Regions from separate parts of the Citrobacter amalonaticus genome, predicted to be linked through region 2. Evidence: riboswitches for the same ligand, from Rfam matches in the RefSeq annotation. Region 2 holds a riboswitch; the other holds the start of a gene.
The links. Region 2 has a riboswitch for cobalamin ahead of AL479_RS00160 (cobyrinate a,c-diamide synthase). Riboswitches for the same ligand answer to the same signal wherever they lie in the genome.
Positions count from the first base shown of each region.

Region 1 (3,471 bases), 1.5 Mb from region 2:
AAGCGGACCGGTCAGCCCTTCTAACCCGGCTTCCCACTGCTTCGACTCTTCCGGCTTCAGGTTTGGGTTAGAGGCGATACCAAAACGCTCCGCACCAAACTGTTGCCCCAGTGAAGGCGCAAGGAAGCCCGTACCATAGGAAAGCGTCACCTTATAGTCATCAACAAACTGCCATCCCGCCGCCGTTTGCCAGGTACCGTGCCAGCCGAACTGGTCGTCATGGTCTTCACGGCCCGACGCTTCCAGCGTCACGCTATCAATCTGCTGTTGCCCGGTCAGATAGAGGCCCGTGTTATCACGCTTATAGTTGTCTGTCCCATACTCGCCAAAGGACATCAGCTTTTCTTGTTTCCAGTCGACGCCAGCACTGACAGCGCCGTGTCCGACAATAACGTTGTTGCCCCACTGGACGTAGCGCTGTTCCATATCATCAAGGCTATAACCTGTCGCATAGCGCCCGTTCAGGCTGCTGTAGTTATAGTCCTTTATACGCTGGTAATTGGCGACCAGCTGCGACGAGTAGATACCAGAATTGAAGCGCAACCCCGTATCCCACGACTGGGTGTAATTCTGGTGCTCGTCGTTTCCGCCGTCATAACCCCAGCTTCCCTGATCATAATCAGCATTACTGGCATAGCCGTAGCCACGGAAGTAACCATCGAATTGGTCGTTAAATTTGTGCTCAACGCCTCCCCAGAACAGTTTATTGCGATAGCCATCGCGATCGCCATCGCCGCTGTAGCTGGAACGCGGCTGAACATCGAAACCTTTGGTGGTCTGATAAGCCCCGGCCGCGGTTACCACGGTATCGCCAAAACGCTGGCGGTACGTACCGTCATATTGCTGATAACCTTTTGACCCCACGCCAGCATTAATCTGCGAACGCTCCTCACCCGTCATGGTGATGATGTTCACCACGCCGCCAATCGCGCCAGAGCCATAAATCGCTGAACGCGGACCGCGGATATACTCGATGCGCTGTACCAGCGAAACCGGAATCTGGTCAATATCGGAGTTATTCGAAATGCCCGGACGGGCGACCGGAATACCGTCGACTAACACCAGAACGTGTTTCGCTTCGGTACCCCGCACAAACAGAGAAGAGCTTTGCCCCATGCCGCCATTCTGAGCGACATCCACGCCTGGCAGGCGGCGCATGACATCCAGAACGGTTCGGGACTGCCAGCGTTCGATATCCTCGCGGGTGACGATATCAGTAGGGGCCAGAACGGTATTAACAGGTTGTTGAAAACGATTTGCCGTCACGACAAGCGTGTCAGGGGTGGCATCCTGTGCCCAACCCGAAAAAGCCGTGACGGAGAGCGCCGTCAGCAGCGATGTTTTTTTAATCATTGTAAAGCATCCACAATATAAGAAGGATGCCGCAGGTCCCACCGATAGTACGCGATGATGAAAACCAGTTGCGACGTAAGCCGGCAGGTCTTCGGGCTTGGAGGGTTATCCCCGTCAGGGATAATAGAAATGAAGACTTCCCACCCGAAGGCAGTGTCTGCTTACGCTCTCATTTCACCTTTCCTTACCGCTGCGCGTCAGCTCCAGATTTACACTGGATTCCCTATTAACTCACAGGACCGGCACACGGATGCTACAGTTTGTAACATCTTACTGTCCAGCGCGTTTGTTAAAAATTGGAAGTCATCAATGTCTGGACATCTGTTGAGCAATCCCTACAATCCCAGCGTACTTATATTTTTCAGGATACATCATGACCCCCGAACACCTTCCGACAGAACAGTATGATGCGCAGCTCGCCGAGAAAGTGGTGCGCTTGCAGAGTATGATGGCTCCCTTTTCTGACCTGGTTCCGGAAGTGTTTCGCTCACCGGTCAGTCACTACCGTATGCGTGCGGAGTTCCGCATCTGGCACGATGGTGACGACCTGTATCACATCATTTTTGATCAGCAGAGCAAAAGCCGAATCCGCGTCGACAGCTTCCCGGCGGCGAGTGAACTGATCAACCAGTTGATGACCGCGATGATCGCAGGCGTGCGCGACAACCGCGTGCTGCGCCATAAGCTGTTCCAGATTGATTACCTCACCACCATGAGCAATCAGGCGGTGGTTTCGCTGCTGTATCATAAAAAACTGGACGACGAGTGGCGTGAAGCCGCCGAAGCGTTGCGCGATGCTCTGCGTGCGCAAAACCTGAACGTACATCTGATTGGCCGCGCAACGAAAACCAAAATCGCGCTGGACCAGGATTACATCGATGAACGCTTGCCGGTCGCGGGCAAAGAGATGATCTATCGCCAGGTAGAGAACAGCTTTACACAGCCGAATGCGGCAATGAACATTCAGATGCTGGAGTGGGCGCTGGATGCCACCCGCGCATCGAAAGGCGATCTGCTCGAACTGTACTGCGGGAATGGCAACTTTTCGCTCGCGCTGGCGCGCAACTTTGATCGCGTACTGGCGACCGAAATCGCCAAGCCGTCCGTTGCCGCCGCGCAATACAACATTGCGGCGAATCAGATTGATAACGTGCAGATTATCCGCATGGCGGCGGAAGAGTTTACTCAGGCAATGAACGGCGTGCGCGAGTTTAACCGCTTGCAGGGTATCGATCTGAAAAGCTATCAGTGCGAAACGATTTTTGTCGATCCGCCCCGCAGCGGTCTGGACAGCGAGACGGAGAAAATGGTGCAGGCGTATCCGCGCATTCTGTATATCTCCTGTAATCCGGAGACGCTGTGCAAGAACCTGGAAACATTAAGCCAGACGCATAACGTGTCACGTCTGGCGCTGTTTGATCAGTTCCCGTATACGCACCACATGGAGTGCGGGGTGTTGTTGACGGCGAAGTGATACGTTGCAGGCCTGATAAGCGCAGCGCCATCAGGCAAAGCAGCGCCGGATAGCGGCATAAATGCCTTATCCGGCCTGGACATCGACCGTTTTTATTCCGACACTTCCTGCTTGCGATTACGCATTTTCACGCCGATCCAGAAGACCAGAATGACCGACAACACGGCCGGGAAGAAGTTGGAGCCGATATCCGGATACTCCGCGCGCACCACGGTGCTGTAAAGCAGAACGCCGAGAATAAAGCAGGCGGCAGACAGGCCCGGCAACCCCACAGGCATGGTGCGATTCTGATAACGTTGATGCAGACAATACACCGTCAGCACCAGCGAGATAATCGGGAATACAGAGAACGGCACGATGGAGCTAAACAGCGCCGCGAATGTGCCATTGATTGACAAGCCAGCGACCAGCGCCAGCAACAGCGTACCTTTATCCTGAACTGACTGTTTCATTACTCTTCCTTCACGTTACCCGGAATAAGGGGCATCTTCTCTTGTTCACGGCGATACCAGTAATACGCACCTTTCGAAATCATGCGCAGTTGCAGTACCAGTCGCTCTTCTAACTGACGACGCTGTTCCGCGCCCACGTCCAGCGCCTCGGCGCCTGCGCTGAAGACAATCGTCACCATCGCTTCGGCTTGC
Region 1 covers NZ_CP014015.2:1,569,756-1,573,226, forward strand. Annotated here, with positions in the region: gene btuB (TonB-dependent vitamin B12 receptor BtuB) at 1-1,353, opposite strand, end outside; cobalamin riboswitch at 1,418-1,612, opposite strand; gene trmA (tRNA (uridine(54)-C5)-methyltransferase TrmA) at 1,727-2,827, shown strand; gene AL479_RS07555 (YijD family membrane protein) at 2,920-3,279, opposite strand; gene fabR (HTH-type transcriptional repressor FabR) at 3,279-3,471, opposite strand, start outside.
Region 1: another riboswitch for cobalamin. It lies ahead of btuB (TonB-dependent vitamin B12 receptor BtuB); the one in region 2 lies ahead of AL479_RS00160 (cobyrinate a,c-diamide synthase).

Region 2 (3,471 bases):
CACCGGATGTGGCCAGTCTGGCGGGTCGCCAATCACGACGTCGAGAAGCCAGGCCACGCACCATGCCAGTAGCGTCATAACGCCTCCCGCGCGGCATTCAGCCAGTGATTAAGCATTAATGGACGCTGAGCAAAGTGAACGTGCAGGTAACTGGCGAAAGTGTTGCCGATTTGCCAGCCGCCGGACCACGCCTGCACCGTCTGACCGTCACGGACTTTACGGCATGCCAGCACGGCGGGCGTTTCAGGGGAAAAATCGGAATAATGGAACTCATGACCGCGCAGCACATCGCCTTCCGCGGCCAGCAGCGTGGGCTGCAGAGCCTGCGCTTCGCAATAGCCGAAGCGGGTCAGTCGTTTACCCATTTTACTGCGACCGGGGAGGATATCGGCCATGCGATGCTCAACCCCGTCGGCATCTTCCAGCAGGCTACCGAGGTACATTAATCCGCCGCACTCGGCATAAATGGCGACGCCGCGCAGGTGCGCATCACGCAGGCTTGCCAGCATTGTGGTATTGGCCGCCAGCGCGGCCGCGTGCAGTTCCGGATAACCACCGCCCAGCCAGACCATCTGACAATCGGGTAATTCGCAATCGTGGATCGGGCTGAAGCGAACAATGTTGACGCCGGTACGCGCCAGCAGCGCCACGTTATCGGGATAATAAAAATTAAAGGCCTCATCATCAGCCATCGCCAGCGTCAGTCCTTCTCCGGCGTTGGGCGCAGGACGTTCTGGCCATTCGCCTTGCGGCAATGCCTGAAGGTGGCTTAAGGCCAGCAACCGATCGATATCCAGCGTGCTTTCCAGCCGGGCGGCGAAATCCTGCCATGATTGTTGATTAACGACAGACTCGCGCGCGGTCACCAGTCCCAGATGCCGTTCAGGTAGCGCGACACCGTCAACGCGCGAGACGTAACCCAGCACCGGCACAGCGCAGTAGTGCTCGATAGCGGTTTTCAGCAACTGGAAATGGGACTCGCTGTTGACGCGGTTAACGATAACGCCGGCAATGTTCAGCGTCGGGTCAAAATGCTGGAAGCCCATCACCGTGGCGGCAATGGAGGTAGAAACGGCTTTCCCGTCAACCAGCAGAATCACCGGACAGCCCAACTGTTTTGCCATCGCGGCGGTGCTGCAGTAGTCAGGATCAGTGCCGTAGCCGTCGTACAGTCCCATCACCCCTTCGATCACCGCCATATCCGCGTCCTGCATCTGTTCACGGAACAACGCATTAAGCACCGGCTCGGGGAGCATGAAACTATCGAGATTGCGGGAGGCGGTACCGCTGACGGCCGTATGCCAGGCGGTATCCAGATAATCAGGGCCGACTTTGCAGGGCTGGACGCGTAAACCACGTTGTTTCAACACGTTCAGCAAGCCCAGCGTCACCGTGGTTTTACCACAGCCACTACCGGTACCAGCCAGAACAAACGCGTACTGCTTTGCCGCCATGACCCTGATCCTGTTCAGGGTGGTAGGGATGTACTGACACCCAGTCTTCCGACTGTACGTATCTGAGCAACCCACTTCCCACCGAAGTTGTTGGTAGTATCCGACAGGCTGGTCTTCTGGCTTAGCGTCGTCCTCGCCCGTCCTTCCCAATCTTGCGATCAGTGGTCTTCACGGGGTTGTCAGCATCACAGCAGCGGGGGCTGCGGGGGATTTTCACCCCCTTCCCAGACACAATTGTGTCAAACCTGTCAGCTTAAATGATGAACAGAATGAATTCTCCTCATCACAACAATACTTTTTCGTTACTTATTCGTTGCGCATTTTTTATCAACAAGAAATGTCGCAATAAAACGATTCTGAATGAAATGTCATGCAAGAGAATAATGAAACCTCTTAACGATGACACTGTATCTCATCACAGAAATAAAAACTGGTGAAGTTTATTCCGCAAAGAGCGATATTTTATTGCGCTATGACAATTTATTGCTGTACTAAAAATACTTAACCATTATAAATGACCGGATTACGCGAGAATATCAAAAATCGGCAATAGCAAAATATTGCTATTTATGCCGATTCAGCCGGCAAGTTTTCATTTATTTTTTGCCGATAGGCCTGCGGCGTAACCTGATAAGTCTGACGGAACACTTTGCAAAAATAGCTGGTTTGCGAAAAACCTAAATTGCGGGCAATGCTGGCAATGCTCCAGTCACTGTGACAAAGCAGCTCTCTGGCACTGGCCATGCGCTGCTGATTGACCCATGCGTTAAAACCAATGCCCTGGTATTTTTTGAACAGTTTGCTGAAGTAGTACGGACTCAGATAAACGTGCGACGCCACATCTTCAAGGCGAAGATCGTCTGACAGGTGTGCATCAATATAGCGTAACGCCTTCTTCATTTTGCTGTCATGAGGGCTGGCGGCGCGTGCCGGGCGCGCAGGTTCAGCAGGTTGCGTGCTGTCTTTAATCACCACGAAATTGAGTTGCTTTTTGAGGCAGTTTTCAACAATGAGTTTGAGCAGATCCGCCGAGGCCATCACGCGTGAATAGTCCATTTCCGGGACATTACTGAACTCATTGAGCAGTTCAGGATCGGCCTGCCAGCGATCGTCAACCTTCATGATATCGAGCAGATCGGCACCATCATCGTTACGTAAACGCACCTGGCCGCACAGGACGAACCCAACAAGATGGCCTGCGATCACGAGAGGAATAGAGAAATCGGTAAGCCCGGCATGGCAGCGATAAATACAGGGTTGATCCGATTTTGACGCTTCCAGTCCCCCACAGCGATCGCTCATACGACACCGGGTACTGTGTTGCGGATGCTGACGCATCAGTTGGCAAAAAGGCGTGAAATTAAACAGCTCAGAAATCTCATCACCGTGAATATTGACAACCACAACAGCCAGGCTGGTCGCTTGCGCAAAATCCTGTGCGATTTTATTAATGAGTTCTGAGTTCAGGGTACTCGCAGAAATCATGATAAAATCCCTCAGTTAATCCATTGTTATAATGAAAACATAAATTTTACATTTACTTCTTATCATCCCCTATCCTTGTGTGTAAATGACAGAAAGCACAAGGGACAATAACAAAAGTCTCCCTGGGTGGGGAGACTTTTTAGTCAGTTCGTGAAAGCAGATCACGAAATAGAAATTAAAGACGTGATATTAGCCACGCGAGTCAAAATTACGCGTCCGTCTCTTCGATTTTACACGTATTACAGGGCAAATTTTTACCAATAAGGTACTTATAGATAGCCGCGCCTGCACACGCACCAATCAATGGCGCAATAATCGGCACAATAAAGTACGGGATATCACGTCCGCCGGTCATCGCAATATCTCCCCAACCTGCCATCCAGGCGAACAGTTTAGGACCAAAATCACGCGCCGGATTCATGGCAAACCCGGTTAACGGGCCTGTAGATGCACCAATTACCGCGACCAGAATACCGATCAGCAGCGGCGCCAGTGGCCCTTTAGGCACACCGTTACCATCGTCGGTCAGCGC
Region 2 covers NZ_CP014015.2:26,185-29,655, forward strand. Annotated here, with positions in the region: gene cbiB (adenosylcobinamide-phosphate synthase CbiB) at 1-78, opposite strand, end outside; gene AL479_RS00160 (cobyrinate a,c-diamide synthase) at 75-1,454, opposite strand; cobalamin riboswitch at 1,543-1,718, opposite strand; gene pocR (transcriptional regulator PocR) at 2,022-2,939, opposite strand; gene pduF (propanediol diffusion facilitator PduF) at 3,148-3,471, opposite strand, start outside.